4 regions of the Priestia sp. P1_B12_1 genome follow, and region 2 is predicted to be linked to each of the others. Evidence: riboswitches for the same ligand, from Rfam matches in the RefSeq annotation. Region 2 holds a riboswitch; each other region holds the start of a gene.
The links. A riboswitch is a leader RNA that binds a small molecule or an ion and turns the genes downstream of it on or off. The one in region 2 is predicted to bind cobalamin.
Positions count from the first base shown of each region.

Region 1: another riboswitch for cobalamin. It lies ahead of AC1D0Y_RS05585 (ribonucleoside-diphosphate reductase subunit alpha); the one in region 2 lies ahead of AC1D0Y_RS22360 (HoxN/HupN/NixA family nickel/cobalt transporter).
Region 3: another riboswitch for cobalamin. It lies ahead of nikA (nickel ABC transporter substrate-binding protein); the one in region 2 lies ahead of AC1D0Y_RS22360 (HoxN/HupN/NixA family nickel/cobalt transporter).
Region 4: another riboswitch for cobalamin. It lies ahead of AC1D0Y_RS13855 (ABC transporter substrate-binding protein); the one in region 2 lies ahead of AC1D0Y_RS22360 (HoxN/HupN/NixA family nickel/cobalt transporter).

Region 1 is NZ_JBFTZR010000001.1:1,074,221-1,078,421, reverse strand. It holds gene menC (o-succinylbenzoate synthase) at 1-924, shown strand, start outside; cobalamin riboswitch at 1,204-1,389, shown strand; gene AC1D0Y_RS05585 (ribonucleoside-diphosphate reductase subunit alpha) at 1,523-3,766, shown strand; gene AC1D0Y_RS05580 (ribonucleotide-diphosphate reductase subunit beta) at 3,783-4,201, shown strand, end outside.
Region 2 is NZ_JBFTZR010000008.1:63,062-67,262, reverse strand. It holds gene AC1D0Y_RS22365 (M20 family metallopeptidase) at 1-634, opposite strand, end outside; gene AC1D0Y_RS22360 (HoxN/HupN/NixA family nickel/cobalt transporter) at 897-1,694, opposite strand; cobalamin riboswitch at 1,828-2,010, opposite strand; gene AC1D0Y_RS22355 (organic hydroperoxide resistance protein) at 2,116-2,535, opposite strand; gene AC1D0Y_RS22350 (undecaprenyl-diphosphatase) at 2,689-3,282, opposite strand; gene AC1D0Y_RS22345 (response regulator transcription factor) at 3,436-4,167, shown strand; gene AC1D0Y_RS22340 (HAMP domain-containing sensor histidine kinase) at 4,171-4,201, shown strand, end outside.
Region 3 is NZ_JBFTZR010000009.1:101,462-105,662, forward strand. It holds gene AC1D0Y_RS23330 (GNAT family N-acetyltransferase) at 1-83, opposite strand, end outside; gene nikA (nickel ABC transporter substrate-binding protein) at 155-1,696, opposite strand; cobalamin riboswitch at 1,840-2,030, opposite strand; gene ftsZ (cell division protein FtsZ) at 2,033-3,037, opposite strand; gene AC1D0Y_RS23345 (tautomerase family protein) at 3,397-3,786, opposite strand; gene AC1D0Y_RS23350 (hypothetical protein) at 3,954-4,112, opposite strand.
Region 4 is NZ_JBFTZR010000003.1:553,752-557,952, reverse strand. It holds gene AC1D0Y_RS13865 (YpjP family protein) at 152-754, shown strand; gene AC1D0Y_RS13860 (thioredoxin family protein) at 943-1,257, shown strand; cobalamin riboswitch at 1,348-1,480, shown strand; gene AC1D0Y_RS13855 (ABC transporter substrate-binding protein) at 1,739-2,698, shown strand; gene AC1D0Y_RS13850 (adenosylcobinamide amidohydrolase) at 2,787-3,395, shown strand; gene cbiB (adenosylcobinamide-phosphate synthase CbiB) at 3,400-4,201, shown strand, end outside.

The DNA of each region.
Region 1 (4,201 bases), on a different contig from region 2:
ATTCAGACGTGTTTTCATATGTTAGACGATTTTTTAATTCCCTCGCTTCTTCATCAGCAGCTTCAAAAACCAGAGGATGTTCAAAAGTTATTCAAACCTCTAAAGCGAAATAACATGGCTAAAGCAGCTTTAGACTGTGCTGTATGGGATTTGTATGCAAAGCGGCAGAACAAACCGTTATCTGAAGTAATTGGAGGAGTAAGGTCTGCTGTAGAAGCTGGAGTGGTAGTTGGCTTAAATGATATTTCCATAATGAAAGAACAAATAAAGACTTACATGAAAGATGGCTATAAGCGCTTTAAAGTGAAAATTAAGCCGGGTGCTGACTATGAGCTACTGAAACAAATTCGAGATGAATTTCCAAGCATTCCTCTTATGGCTGATGCCAATTCAGCCTATACGTTAAGCGATAGTGATTCATTGAAGAAACTAGATGAATTGAATTTAATGATGATCGAACAGCCGTTAAGTTCTGATGATATCCTTGATCATCGATTGTTACAAAAGCAAATGCAGACGCCAATTTGCTTAGATGAAAGTATTGTGAGCTATGAAGATGCACGTCATGCAATTGAACAAAGAAGCTGTAAGATTATCAATGTGAAAATCGGTCGAGTTGGCGGAATGTCCGTAGCAAAGCAAATTCATGATTTGTGCGCCCAGTATGGTGTAAGACTTTGGGTTGGCGGAATGTTAGAAGCCGGGATTTCAAGAGCTCATAACATCGCCCTTGCGACATTGCCTTCTTTCACGATACCAGGTGATATTTCTGCGTCATCTCGCTATTGGGAAAAAGATATTATTAAGCCCGAAGTAGAGGTAGAAGCTGGAGTAATAAAGGTGAAGGGAAAACCGGGGATAGGATACGATATCGATAAAAACTTTATCAAAACAATCACAGCATTTGAAAAAGAATACCAATAATTAAAAACCGTTTTTTATGTAAAACGGTTTTTTTTATTGAGGTTGTTAATGTTTAGTAGAAAAATAGGACAAATTTTTTAAAAAGAGCACATTGTTCCATCAAGCGTGTCAAAACATGTTATGATGGAATAGTTTGATGAAAAAAGTCGAAGAGTTTTATCGTAAAAAACAAAATTATTTTTGAAAATAGGTTGATAGTTTTCTAAGTTGTCCTATATAATGTGTTTATAACATAACACAATATGTTGTTTTGAAATCGATAATAAAATACTATATTTTGTGTTTTCCAGTGAAAAAGGTGTCTGATAAAAAGACTTAAAAGGGAATTTGGTGAAAATCCAAAGCTGTCCCCGCAACTGTGAATGCTGATGAAATAAGGAGATCCACTGTGAGTAAACATCATGGGAAGGCCTTAAAGTAAAAAGAAGCATAAGTCAGGAGACCTGCCTTTTTTATGTCGTTTTATCTTCTTCGGGAGGTGAGAGGGTAGAGCGAGGATTGAGAAAAGACTTAGTGTCTTCTTCTATCTTCGTTCTATTCGCTCACCGAGGTACGGTGAGCGATTTTTTATTTTGAAGTGAAGAGAGGAGCCATATTTATGGTGAATACATTAAAGCCTACAATTCTACATGAATTAACTGCATATATTGAACGTTTAAAAAATGAATTTACGCAGCTTGATTTTTCTTTGTATGAGGAAAAGGTTATTCAAACTGTTACAGTAAAGGAAAATATGACGGACGAAAAGGTTGCAAACGTCCTAATTTTAGCAGCCTTAGAGCGTATTTCAATGGAAGAACCAGATTGGACGTACGTAGCGGCAGACGTCTACTTAAACGAACTATATCGAAAAGCAGCGGACAACCGAGGTTATGATAAAAAAGAGAAGTACGGTTCGTTTTATCAGCTTATTCAAGAACTAACAAAAATCGGCATTTATAATAAACAGCTATTAAAAACATATACAGAAGAAGAAATTAATGAAATTGCTTCAGTCATTATTCCTGAACGCGATCGTTTATTTACATACATTGGATTGTTGACATTAGCAGATCGCTATTTAGCGACATCACATGATAAGCGCGTATACGAATTACCGCAAGAACGTTTTCTTATCATTGCTATGACGCTGATGTCTCAAGAAAAGAAAGAAAATCGAACAGCATTAGTAAAAGAAGCGTACTGGGCGCTTTCTAGTCTATATATGACGGTTGCCACACCAACGCTTTCAAACGCAGGAAAGAGCTACGGACAGCTATCTAGCTGCTTTATTGATACGATTGATGACAGCTTACGCGGTATTTATGATAGCAATACAGATTTGGCCACGCTTAGTAAAAATGGAGGCGGAATTGGTGTCTACCTCGGTCATATTAGAAGCCGAGGAAGTGATATAAAAGGTTTTAAAGGCGTATCATCAGGAACAATTCCATGGATGAAACAGCTAAATAATACGGCTGTAAGTGTCGATCAGCTAGGTCAACGACAAGGGGCTATTGCCGTATATTTAGACGTATGGCATAAAGACATCTTTTCATTCTTAGACGCGCGGTTGAACAATGGTGACGAACGCCAGCGCACGCATGATTTATTCACTGGCGTATGTTTGCCAGATTTGTTTATGGAAAAAGTAGAAGCACGTGAAGACTGGCACTTATTCGATCCTCACGAAGTTCGTACGCTGATGGGCTACTCGTTAGAAGATTTTTATGATGAAGAAGAAGGCAGCGGTTCGTTCCGCACTCGTTACGCTGAGTGTGTAAATAATGAACAGCTTTCAAGAGAGACAGTACCTGCTATTGAAATCTTCAAGCGCATTATGCTTTCGCAGCTTGAAACGGGGACGCCTTATATGTTCTATCGTGATACGGTTAACCGAGCTAATCAAAACCGCCACGAGGGCATGATCTACTGCAGCAACTTATGTACAGAAATTACGCAAAACCAAAGCACAACGGTCGTAACAGAGGAAATTACGGAAGACGGAAAAATTATTATTACAAAGAATCCGGGCGATTTTGTTGTATGTAATCTTTCTTCTATCAACTTAGCGAGAGCCGTAACTGAAGATGTGCTTGAACGTTTAATTCCAATTCAAGTACGCATGCTTGATAACGTTATTGAGTTAAATGATTTGCCGGTACTTCAAGCAAAACTAACAAACCAAAAGTACCGCGCAGTAGGGCTTGGCACATTTGGTTGGAACCATTTGCTTGCCTTAAAGAAAATAGCATGGGAAACAGATGAAGCGGTAGCATATTGCGATGAATTGTATGAGCAAATCGCTTACTTAACCGTACAGGCAAGCATGAACTTAGCTAAAGAAAAAGGTGCATATCCATTATTTAAAGGCTCAGATTTTGAGTCAGGCGCTTATTTTGAAACACGTAAATACACAAGCGAAGCGTGGAGTGAACTGCGTAACGAAGTTCAAAACAATGGGATAAGAAATGGCTACTTAATGGCTGTAGCACCTAATTCATCAACATCTATTATCGCGGGTTCTACTGCAAGTATTGATCCGATTTTCCGTAAGTTTTATTCAGAGGAAAAGAAAAACTATAAAATCCCGGTGACGGCACCGGATTTATCACCAGCAACAAACTGGTATTATAAGTCCGTTTATTTAATTGATCAGCACTGGAGCATTAAGCAAAACGCCAAGCGCCAGCGCCATATTGATCAATCCATTTCATTCAATTTATATGTGCAAAATGATATCCGAGCAAAAGAGCTGCTGGATCTTCATATGACGGCATGGAAAGAAAAGTTAAAAACGACCTACTACGTACGTTCAACATCAAGTGAAGTCATTGAAGAATGTGAAAGCTGTCATAGTTAAAAGGAGTGAATAATTGATGACAAGCATGTTAAAACGAGAATTAATGAACGAAACAGCTCCGAACCGTTCGACAGGAATCATCAACGGCAAGAGCTCAAATATTCTAAACTGGGATGACGTCCGATTTTCATGGGCGTTCCCTAAATACAAGCGTATGCTAGCTAACTTCTGGACGCCGTTTGAAATTAATATGGGTCAAGATATTAAGCAGTTCCCTCAGTTAACGGCTGACGAACAAGAGAGTTTTTTAAAAATTATTGGCTTGCTGGCGCTACTGGACAGTATTCAATCAGATTATGCTAGCAAAGTAGCTGACTATGTAACCGATTCTTCGATTAATGCTCTAATGATTATTTTAGCGCAGCAAGAAGTGGTTCATAATCATTCGTATTCATATGTTTTATCAAGTCTTGTACCAAAAGGAAAACAAGATGA
Region 2 (4,201 bases):
CTTCAATCGCATTGATTCCTTCTTTGTGGTGATTACCCGCGTGTGCTGCTCGTCCCCATACTTTCACGGTAAAAATTCCCGCTCCTTTGCGCGACGTTTTTAACGCACCTGAACCCGCCACCGCCGGTTCCGCTACTAGCACTGCTTCACTTCTTTGCGCTTCTTCTTCAATGTATTTTTTAGAAGAAATTGACCCAATCTCTTCATCCGAATTGCAGAAAAACACAATTTTTTTATCCAGCGGTAAGCCAAGCTCTTGAATCGCTTTAATCGCCCATATAGATTGTACAATGCCGCCTTTCATGTCTAAAATTCCCGGACCGTACAGCTTGTTTCCCTCTGTTCTTAGACTCAGCCTTCCCTTTTCCCACACCGTGTCAAAGTGACCGATGATTAAAAGCTGCTTTTCTCCTTCTCCAATCGTAAATTTCAAGTGGTTTCCTACTTCTTTTTCTTCTATGATTTCGTACCCTACCCCTAAACGCTTTTGAAACAGCTGCGTTAAATACTTTCCACACTGATCTACTAACTCTTTACTGTAGGACGGTGATTCTTTTTTCACAAATCCCACTAAATCTTCGAGCATCTCTTGTTCGTGTTCTTTTAAATAACTAAACACGCTTTGTTCTACCATTACCTGACTCAAATCAATTCCTCCTCTAGAAAACCCCTGCTGCTTGCATTAAATGCTTTTATTTATCGTACGTATAACTATGTTCTACGTTTCACATAACGACCTTAAATTATCCTTAATTATAATGGTTTTCAGACAATTTTCCATCCTTTAAATACAGATAATACTTTAACTTATTCATAACCGACCGAAAATAGCCATAAACTTCAACAAATTCATACAAAAAAGCTTCAATCTTCAACAGATTAAAGCTTTCATTTGACTAATTGACATTTATTTTAATATTTTTCCCTTTTGACTTCACACTCACAAAAACAAACATAGACACTAAGAAAATAAACAGAATAACGCCAACCATTTCAAAGTTTACTTCGGCCCATGGGTTAAAGAAAGTGAATGCTAAATAGAACGACACACCATACGCGAGGACAACAATAACCCAGCCCATCAAGCGGGAAGCAGATTGCCCAAACTTACTCGATTCATTCACCATTTTATGTACAATCATTGAATCGATTGTATCTGTGAGCATCATACCAAACATAAATACTAGTCCTAATAAAAGCGGCGTATACTTGCCTGCGTTCCCTACAGCTAGAGACCACACGGCCGTTTGGCTGACCGTTTCGGCTGCTAAAGCGAACAATGCCCCTACAAGAATAATTAAAAAAGGATTCGTTGTTCCTTTTGCGATTTTCGGAATAAACTTCCCTTTTAATCCGCTCAGCTGAAACTCTTCTTCTTTATTTTTAGTTCGAAGCAAATGATATGTGTTTAATGTTCCAATCAGAAAGAGAGAGATAATGGATACCCAAGATGCAAAATGATCGAAATATGATGGAAACGTAAAATTCTTCATCACCACGCCCAGCACCCCGGCCGTGACGGCCACCATTCCTCCATGACCTAGTGAAAACAGCGTTCCGACCCACGGGGCAAAACGGCTGCCCATTCGCCAATTATATCGGGTCTGGCCGTCAATAAAAGCTAAGTGATCTGCATCCAATCCGTGCCTGATTCCTAATAAAAAGACAAGTAAAAAAACTGATAAACCTTCCATTTCCTACACTCCTTTTTTTAAAATAAAACGTAAAAAAGCCTCAATTCTATAGAAATTGAGGACGTGTCGGCATATGAAAATAAACAGCAATTGCTCACTGCGTACCTTGATACACCGCCTCTTTCCTAGAAGAGTCAAGTGTACAGAATAGGTAGGTCTCCTGGCTTGAGATCATCATTTTCTACCGTCTTCCCCATTTTGAGTGACGATAAGATAGAAAACTCCCTGCTTACAGTGGCTGGACCGCTCGAGATTTGCACTCGATTCCCTGTTACCTCTTACGCTATGTAAGAGCACCTAAACTGTGCGAATGATTCATTTTCTTCCTCATTATACTAGTACCGCTTACAAATGAATAGAGAAAATTCAAATAAAAAAGCCCTGCTAAGCTTTACATGCTTAGCAGGGCTTTTTAAAGCAATTAAGCTACTTCTACCGTTACGTCTACGTTGCCGCTGATTGCTTTTGAATACGGGCAGTATGAGTGAGCTAGGTCTACGTATTTTTTCGCTGTTTCTAAATCTAAGCCTTCAATATGAGCTTCAAGCGCTACTCCAATTTTCACTCCTTGATCAGCTTTATCAGGAAGCAGCTGAACAGTAGCTTTTACTTCACTGCTTTTGATTTCTACGTTATGTTTTTTCAACATAAATTCTAACGCGCTGTTGAAACAGGCACTGTATCCAGCTGCAAACAGCTGCTCTGGGTTTGTTGCTGTTGTTGCTTCTCCACCAAGCGCTGGAGGTGTTGCAACGTCTAAGTTAAAGATGTTATCTAAAGAGTGAACTTCTCCTGTTCTTCCACCTGTGTTAACGACTGTTGTTTCATATAAAGCTTTCATGTATAAACCTCTCCTCTTTTTCATTAATTTTATTAAAAATTTTTTATTTATCGTTTCTGTAATTTAATTGTACACAATTTAATTTTAAAAAACAAGTATTAAATACATTAAAAATTTCCCAATAAAAAAAAGCCGCGTATTTGCGACTTTTTCTTAATAATATTGAGACTGTTCGTCATAAGCTGATTTTCGAAAAATAGACAAGTTGGTAATAGCTCTCATCAGTTTCGTATTAAAAATAACATAATGAATGAACAGCGCCAGCACGCAGCCTAGAACGGCTCCTGTTAACACATCGAATGGATAATGAACGCCAACCCATACGCGTGAAAAGGCAATGAGTACGCCCATGACAACCCACATGCGCCCTGAACGTTTGAAATGCAGCCAAATGGTAAAAGTGATAACTAATGCAGATGTAGCATGATCGCTTGGAAATGAAGAATTTGCGGCGTGATCAATAAGCTGATTCACGTGGTGAGAGATAAACGGACGATCTCGATAAGCAAATAAACTAATCACTTTATTGATAATGACTCCTGTGGCACAAGCACACAAAGCTTGAAATGCTACAACACGGCTGCCGTTTTTATTAATAAGTAAAAACAAGCCGAGTAAAACGATAAGTACATACTGGGCATAATCTGCAAAGAATACCATCAGCGAATCTAGAGGCTTTACGTGTGAGGCATACTGATTCACCGCGTGGAAGATGGTATAATCTACTGAATTAATAGCTGATAACATAATCGAAATCCTTTCTTATTTTTAAATGTCATTAGCTATCTTATCAGTTTCTTGAGAAAATGAACATTATTTCTCGGGCTATTATTGATATATTTAGTCAAATAACTATTGATTTCCCTGTCATTTATACACCTCCAATCTCTCCGTGCTATAATGTACGCAACTATACATAGACACAAGGGGGAATTTTTGTTGAGTAAAGGCAGAATTTTAATTGTAGAAGATGAGCGCAAAATTGCTCGTTTAATTCAGCTCGAGCTTGAACATGAAGGGTACGAAACGGGCATGGCTTACACGGGAACAGAAGGATTGGCAGAGTTTCAAGAACACGATTGGGATTTGCTGCTTTTAGATGTGATGCTTCCTGAACTGAGCGGACTCGAAGTACTTCGTCGCATTCGAGCAAATGATGATCAAACGCCCGTTATCTTATTAACAGCTCGAGACGCCCTTCCTGATAAGGTAAGCGGACTGGATTTAGGAGCAAACGACTATATTACAAAGCCTTTTCAAATTGAAGAGCTTTTTGCACGCATTCGCGTATGGCTTCGCCATCCTGCATCAACATCGCCTGCTGAACAAGAAACAGCCACTCTGCAACTAGGCAATTTAGTCGTTAACGAAAAAACGCGAGAAGTCACGCGTGAAAATGAAGCTATTGAGCTGACTCCTAAAGAATATGATTTGCTTGTCTATATGCTTCAAAACAAAAATCAAGTGTTGAGCTTTGAACAGCTTCTTACAAACGTTTGGGGATTTGATTATTACGGAGACACAAATATTGTATACGTATACATTCGTTATTTACGTAAAAAGATTGATGCTTCATTTTCAACTCCTTACATTCAAACAGTGCGCGGCGTTGGCTACATGCTGAAGGAGTAGCTTATGAAACTACAAACAAAGATTATTCTTACAT
Region 3 (4,201 bases), on a different contig from region 2:
TTCCGCATATTCATGACAAACTGAATCACTTCCGCATCCTTTTCTTTTACTTCTTTAATTTGATACGTTTGTACTTCTTGCACGTTTACTGTCACATCCTTTTATCTATCATTGTATACTTTCTCGTTTTCCTATAGGAACAACACAAGATTGACTATGGCGTTACGTCTAAATGCTGAGTCAGCATATAATACTCGCTTGGATTTGTGGTCCAGTTTTTCACTTTTTGATTATAAGCAACAACAATGTTTGGATGTACAATCGATGACGTCAGCATTTCCTCATTAATCAAAGCGGTTGCTTGCTTAGCTAACTGATCTCGCTTTGCGTCATCTACTGTTGAATTTAACTGTTCTATCATTTTTGTTAGCTTATCGTCATCAATCCGGCTGGCATTTAAACCACCGCCCGGCAAATAGTTCGTACTTAAATAATAGCTTGCATCTCCTCTAGGTGCAGTGATAAGACTGTACAGTGCTAAATCCCAATCGTCTTTTGCCATTACATATTCATCGCTGTCCTCAACGAGATGAATCTTAATAGTAATTCCTAACTCTTTGGCATTAGACTGTATAAGCTGAGCAATCAAAGGAAGTTCTGGTAGAGAGCTGTATGTGACAAGAGAGAGCGATAGTGGCTTTCCATTTTTCATTGGTTTGTCATTTTTGATTTGATAGCCTGCTTTCTCTAAATATTTTTTAGCAGATGGCATACCTCTTTGCTCATTAGCATTATTATCAGCAAAAGGAAATTGAGGTAAAAATGGACCTCGAGCTGCTGCCGCTTGATTGTTCATGATGCTGCTGACAATTTCTTTTCGGTTCAGTAAGGTATCGATAGCTTTTCTTACATTTTCGTCTTTTAATGCGTCATTGGTTTGATTATAAAGTAATAAATGTGTACGCACACTGGGTACTCCACTTACCTTAAAAGACGGATCTGTTTGTAAAGTGCCCAAACTTTCTAAAGGCGGGCGATAAATAATATCCGCTGTTCCGGACTGAAGAGCCGCAACGCGCGCATTAGCATCTTCGTTAAATGCAAAGATCGCATTTTTTAATTTTACTTTCCCATTCCAATAATGTTCATATCTTTCTAACTTCACTTGATTTCCTTGATCGAAAGTCAAAACTTGAAATGGACCTGTGCCAATAGGCTTCTTAGCTATATTAGAAACATCAACATCTATAATAGCTGTGTTTGGATGTACTAACTCAGAAGGAAATTTAGGCATTGGTTCTTTTAATGTAATTGTCAGCGCATGACCGTTCGCTTTCATTTCTTTAATATTTAAAGCGTTTTTCATCGCATAACTTTGATCTATCGTTCTTTGAAGAGAAGACTTAACGGCATTTGCATCTAGTGCTTTACCATTTTGAAACGTAATATTCTTTCTTATCGTAAATGTCCACGTAAGACCGTTATCTTCCGTTTTCCACTTTTCAGCAAGCCAGGGCTTTATTTTTAAATCATTGCTGATTTTAACAAGCGTCTCCCCTACTCCCGCACGAACTGCTGTATAATTATCATCCGTATGAGGATCAAGTGTTGCAGATGTAAAATTAAATAAAAACGTCACACTTTTATCCGTTTTCTTTTTTTCTTTTATACTTATGCTCTCTTCATTAGGAGCACAAGCAGTGAGGCAAAGTAACACAAGAAATATCATAGATACGAGTTTTTTATTATTTATCATTGATTTTTCCACCTTCTATTTTAATACAAAAAAAAAGCACTTCTAAAAAGAAGTGCTTGTCTTCAATACAAATTCAGATAAACGTATCCCTTGTTTATCTTATTTTTGATTCTGCCAAAACACCTCCCTATCCTCGTAGGTTATTGTGTGCTGCGATTTATGGCAGGTCTCCTGGCTTCAAGTCATTGCCTTATACCGCCTTCCCGTCTCTAAATAGACAGTGGCTTTTTGACATAAGGCTCCTTGTTACAGTGGCGGGACCGCTCCGGATTTGCACCGGATTCCCTTTTAAGGCAATTGAAAAACAATTGCCACCATAAAAGCTGGTTATTTAATTTAGTAGCGTGCTCTTGAAACTCTAGAAGTAGAAGCTGATGGTGAAACATCTTCATCATCAAATCCAGTGGCAATAACGGTTACCATCATTTCGTCCTTTAAATCTTCATTAATCACGGACCCAAAAATCATATTTAAGTCCTGATCAGAAGCAGACGTGACAATATCTGCTGCTTCCTGTACTTCGTAAAGACTCAAGCTGCTGCCGCTCGTAATGTTCAACAGCACGCCTCTTGCTCCATCAATCGATGCATCTAGCAGCGGACTAGAAATCGCTTTTTTCGCCGCTTCAATTGCCCGGTCTGATCCAGAAGCTCGTCCGATACCCATAAGCGCAAATCCTTGATTAGACATGATTGTTTTTACATCAGCAAAGTCAAGGTTAATCAGCCCCGGAACAGCGATTAAATCTGAAATACCTTGAATACCTTGGCGAAGAACATTATCTGCTTCACGGAATGCTTCAAGCATAGGCGTCTTTTTATCGACAATTTCAAGCAAGCGGTCGTTTGGAATCACAATAAGGGTATCTACCGATTCATTCATCGCAGTAATACCGCCTACTGCTTGCTTCGTACGTTTATTTCCTTCAAACTTGAATGGGCGAGTGACTACTCCAATTGTTAAAGCATTTAGTTCACGGGCAATTTGGGCAATAACTGGGGCTGCTCCAGTACCGGTTCCTCCACCCATGCCAGCTGTTACGAATACCATGTCTGCGCCTTGCAGTACTTCTTGAATTTGTTCTCTGCTTTCTTCGGCTGCTTCTCTTCCCACTTCTGGATTAGCTCCTGCACCTAATCCTCGCGTTAATGCCGCACCAATCTGCATTTTTACATCTGCTTTAGATAAGTTAAGCGCCTGAGCATCCGTATTAACGGCAATAAATTCTACTCCTTGTACACCGTGTTCAATCATACGGTTAACGGTGTTATTTCCTCCACCGCCGACTCCAATTACTTTAATTCGCACTAGTGGCGATACATCTGCATCAAATCCAAACATTCTAAGTTCCTCCTCAATGATCAAAATTACTTTCTCTTCTTATCCGAAAAAACACGTGAAGAACCTTTTACTCCTATGTTTAACGCGTAACTGTTCTTTTGTTTTACAGATTTTATACATTTCTCTTTTAACCTTCAAATCTTTACATCTTTATGTAAATTTATTGTTGTTCTAAAATTAGTACGCCGAACTCTTTTATGGCTTTTCCACTCAAAACGGCATATAAGCTTATTGTATCATTCATTTGACAGATGTCTGTATTTAATTTTGAGTAAGATGTGACTAAGAGAATAATATTTTTAGAGACAAAATGAGAAAAAGCCCTTAGAAATAAGGGCTTCTCTAGATAATAAACCGTTTTATAATTTCCCAGTTAAGAATTGAGCCTCTCCCATGCCAAAGCTCCAGTCAGCATTATCGTTTTCAACAATCGAAATCATAATGTCGTTTGGCTGAATGCCGCAGCTCTCTCCAAGCTCTTTTACAATTAATCTGTAAAGAGCTTGCTTTTGCTCTTCTGTTCGCTGTTTACTCGTTACACTTATAATAACCAAATCCTTGCTTCTCTCAAAGCCAAGACCTGTATCTTCAATAATCATTTCATGAGCAGGATGCTGATGTACAATTTGATAACGGTCTCGCTCCGGGACGCCAAAGGCTTCTAGCATCGCTCGGTGAGCAGCGTCTAGCAATGTTTTTAACTCTTTTTCATCTCTTCCTTCTATTACATCAAATCTAAGTAATGGCATACTAAGTAACCTCCAGCTTTTTGTCTAATATATTATTGCCTCATCATATCACAACTATCATTTGTAAAAAAAAGATATGCTATTCACAATATGCTCTCTAGTGAAAGAGACCTCAAATGCTTCAATAAAAGCTGAACCTAACAAAAAGAAATGAGCAGCATAACGGCTCATTTCATTAGTATAAAAACATTTATAATAAGAGCTAAAATACATACAGATACAATGGCAATGAGTACGTTCATCACAAGGTTTTGCGAGGATGTTTTGGCTTGTTTTTTCATATCAGCCCGACTCATCTGTTGCTTTTCATGATCACTTTTAGACATCACGTAGCCTCTCCTATTCATCAAAATGTCAGCAGTGTGTAAATGATTTTTGAGAAACCTTGATCCAGTTCTTTTGTATAGACAGCAGC
Region 4 (4,201 bases), on a different contig from region 2:
AAAAGTCTTCGAATGCCCGTAGGCAGCATAAATGAATAAGCAAATATAGGTAAAAAATTAATAAGTATGTTACAATACCTAGTGAGTTATAACAATGAATTTTACGATATGAAAAGACCATATGGGAAAAGATGAGAAAGGAAAGATACGAATGCCTAGATGGATAAAAAGAATGCTAATTGTATTTATTACAGTATTTACATTTGGGCTTGTCACTCCACCAGAATATTTATACGTTGATGATGCAAAAGCGGACAAGCAACATAAAGCAGGGTATGTAAGAGAAACAACTCCTGTCACAGCTGTTATAGAAGATATTCATTTGCCATATGAAGAACCAAAATATGAAGACGTTTCATCATTTGTTACGTATGCAATGGAATCAGCTGAAAAACAGTCAGTGGAAAAATTCGGAACAAAAATTGGACCTGTCATTGAAGATGAATTTCGTCTAGCAGTGTTACCTAAAATTGAAGAAGTGCTGACCGACATTGGCACTGAACGTGAACAGTCGATTCAGAATCTCGAGATAAGCGAGCACCCTGCTGCTGGCTACGGTGAAAAGATTTTCCATGTATATGACCGGGAAACCGGTCAGGACTTAATACGATTTCATGTACGGCGTGAAAATCCTCCAAAAGATGGATACTGGTTTAATTTTCACTATCATGCGGCTGCAGATAATTTTCAGAAGCATTATGATTTAGGGAAAATTTATTGGAACCGAAACATGCCGCCTAAATGGTTTAGCTGATAATAGACACAACATTCTGCGATTTCGAAATGTTAGCTTTTTTAAGCTAGCATTTTTTTACGTCTAAAACCGTTATGGTCTAAATAAGCTGAAACATTAGCACAATGATAAAAAAATCGTTTATAATGAAGTCAGACTTCTTACCATAGAATAGGGAGAAGGAACGAATAGATGTTGGAGGTAACATAATGAAACAATTTACGGAAGAAAAACAATTTCGCGAACAAATTAAGAACGAAACACTAAGCGTTGGGATTTTTACGACAACGTGGTGTCCTGATTGCAAACGTTTGGATATGTTCATTGATGAAATCGTTGACGAAAATACAGATAAAGCATGGTTTAAAATTGATAAGGATGAGTTTGAAGAACTTTCTGCTGAAAACAATGTAATGGGTATTCCTTCTCTTCTTGTATATAAAAACGGTGAAAAAATTGCACACTTGCACAGTGCAAATGCTAAAACGCCTGAAGCGGTCCGTGAATTTTTAGCAACTCTTTAATTCCTTAAGCTGCGAGAGCATTCTCGCAGCTTTTTTTGTGAGAATGGCTATTTCCATTTTTCCATGAGTGGGGTATACTAGGACAAGTGAATAATCGTAAAGCAATAAGGTCTCAATTTAAAGATTGAGTGAAAAGGGAAGTCTGGTGAAAAACCAGCGCGGTCCCGCCACTGTAAGCGCTCTGTGCGTAAGTCAGGAGACCTGCCTTATTGTTAGCTGTGAAACCTTCGAGGAAGGGTGAAGCAGGGTAATGAACATACATATCAAGTATAGTGAACGGATTCTTTTCCTGCTTATCTTGACGTTACCTGCTTTGCTTTCAATTGAAAGTAAAGCTTTTTTATTTTGAAGCTGCCTGCGAGCAGTATACATAGTCAAAGCGGAAAAACGGGATAGCGCTGCTTTTTGCATGATCATTTGCTTTTTCTTTAACGTGGAGGTTTCGTATTCACAATGAACAATATATAGGGGGAGTATTTAGATGAAAAAATGGCTTTCGTATTCCATTATTGCACTGTTAGTCATCGTACTTGCTGCATGCGGTGCAGGCAACCAAAGCAACAGTGATAAAAAAACGAAGCAAGATACGGAACAAACGTCACAAGCTGCATTTCCAGTGAAGGTAAAAGACGCGCGTGATAAAGAAATCACGTTGAAAAAACAGCCTAAGAAAATTGTTTCCTTAATGCCAAGTAATACGGAGATTGTATATGCCCTTGGCCTTGAAAAAGAATTAGTCGGTGTTACAAGCAACGATGATTATCCTAAAAGCGTAAAGAAAAAAGCGCAGGTAGGAGATATGAACGTTAATGCGGAAAAAGTTATTGCTTTAAATCCTGATTTAGTGCTGGCACACGCTTCAAGTATGGGCGTTTCGGATGAAGTATTTAAACAAATTGAAAGTGCGGGTATTCCGGTATTTGTTGTAAAAGATTCAACAACGTTTGATACGGTTTATGATTCTATTACGCAAATCGGTAAATTAACAGGTAAAACAAAAGAAGCTAATCAAACAATTAAAGACATGAAAGAAAAAGTAGCTTCAATTGAGAAAAAAGCAAAAACGATTTCAAAAGAAGATCGTAAAAAAGTATGGATAGAGGTATCAGGAGCTCCTGAGATTTATACAACAGGAAAAGGTACGTTCATGAACGAAATGCTTACTATGATCGGTGCAGATAACGTAGCAGCTAGTGAAAAGGGTTGGGTTAAGTTTTCTGAAGAGCAAGTTGTTAAGTTAAACCCTGACGTTATTATCGCAACGTATGATGCAGACAAAAATGAGATTATGAAGCGTCCCGCTTGGAGCAGCATGACTGCTGTAAAAGAGGGTAACATCGAGAAGGTTGATCAAAACAAAATCAATCGCTTAGGACCTCGTATTGTAGATGGCTTAGAGGACTTAGCAAAAGCAGTATACCCTGAGGTGTACAATAAATAAGAAGAGGGACCATATTCCAGTTCGAATTGAAAAGGGGATTGGTCCCTTTTCACATCTTAAAATTGAAGAACGGCCTGAGCTTTTAATCATGAAAACCGAGACTTCTTATAAAACATACAGCTCAGGGGTTTTAGGAACAGGCATTACGGAAACGGACACCTTTTACAATCGATTTGTTCACAAAGACTATTATTCAGATACTCCTTCTTTGGAGTATGAGCAATATTTGATGAAAGAAAATGTGCGCCATGAGCAAATCGTAGGGTTGATGACAGCCGTTTGGTTAAAAGAAAGAGCGGTTTACTGTTATGAAGGCTACGGAGTAAGAGTAGCTTCCGTGATAACGGCTGGAGTAGGAAACGCAGTAGATATTACAGCTGATGAAGCTGTCCCGTTCTATTCCTCTCCCGGTACAATTAATATGTTTTTTTTCGTGGAAGGTACGCTTACGGATGCAGCGTTTTTACAGCTTTTTATCGCGGCCACAGAAGCTAAAACAAAAACGCTGTCACAGCTGGGTGTCATAGATCCGGCTACAAAGACGATTGCTACGGGAACATCTACGGACAGCATCTCAGTTGCAGCGTCTCAGCAAGGAGCATTATATGAATATGCAGGCTCTATGACCGCTTTAGGGCAAGCGGTAGCCAAGCTGGTGAAAATAAGCTTAGAGCAGGGACTTAAGGGAAAGAGGTGAAGAAATGAGTATTACACAAGCGATAATTGCACACATGACGGCCATGACGATTGCTTTACTAATTGACCGAATTATAGGTGACCCCGAAAATTGGCCGCATCCCGTTCGCTGGTTTGGCAAATGGATTTATTGGATGGATTCCAGATTAAATACAGGTGCAGGAAAACGATTCAAAGGATTGCTTCTTGTGATAAGTATGGCTGTGCTCGCAGGAGTTGTTCCCTTTTTGTTCCTCCATGCTTTGTACGGAGTTCATTTTATAGCAGGTGTTTTAGTAGAAGGCGTAATGATTGCGACTACTATATCCACTCGTTCTTTAAGCGAAGCTGCCTATAAGGTACAAAAGCCGCTTCAGCTAGGAGATATGGAGAAAGCTAGATATGAAGTAAGCATGATTGTGGGACGAGATACAGATCGTTTGTCAGAAGGAGAAATTGCCAGAGCGACGGTAGAGACCGTGGCTGAAAATACAAGTGATGGTATTACAGCTCCGCTTTTTTATGCATTTATAGGAGGAGGAGCCCTAGCATTTTTTTACCGGGCTATTAACACATGTGATTCGATGGTTGGGTACAAAAATGACCGCTACTTTCTGTTCGGCTACTTTAGTGCAAAAACCGATGACGTATTAAACTATATTCCAAGTCGGTTAACTGCAGTGGTGATGACGGCTGTTAATGTAGCAAAAAGCCAGTATTCTCTTGGGCATGTAACGAGTTTGATTAAGCGTGATGCTAAGAAGCATCCAAGTCCAAATAGCGGATACGGGGAAAGCGCAGTGGCGGCTCTGTTAGGTATTCAACTCG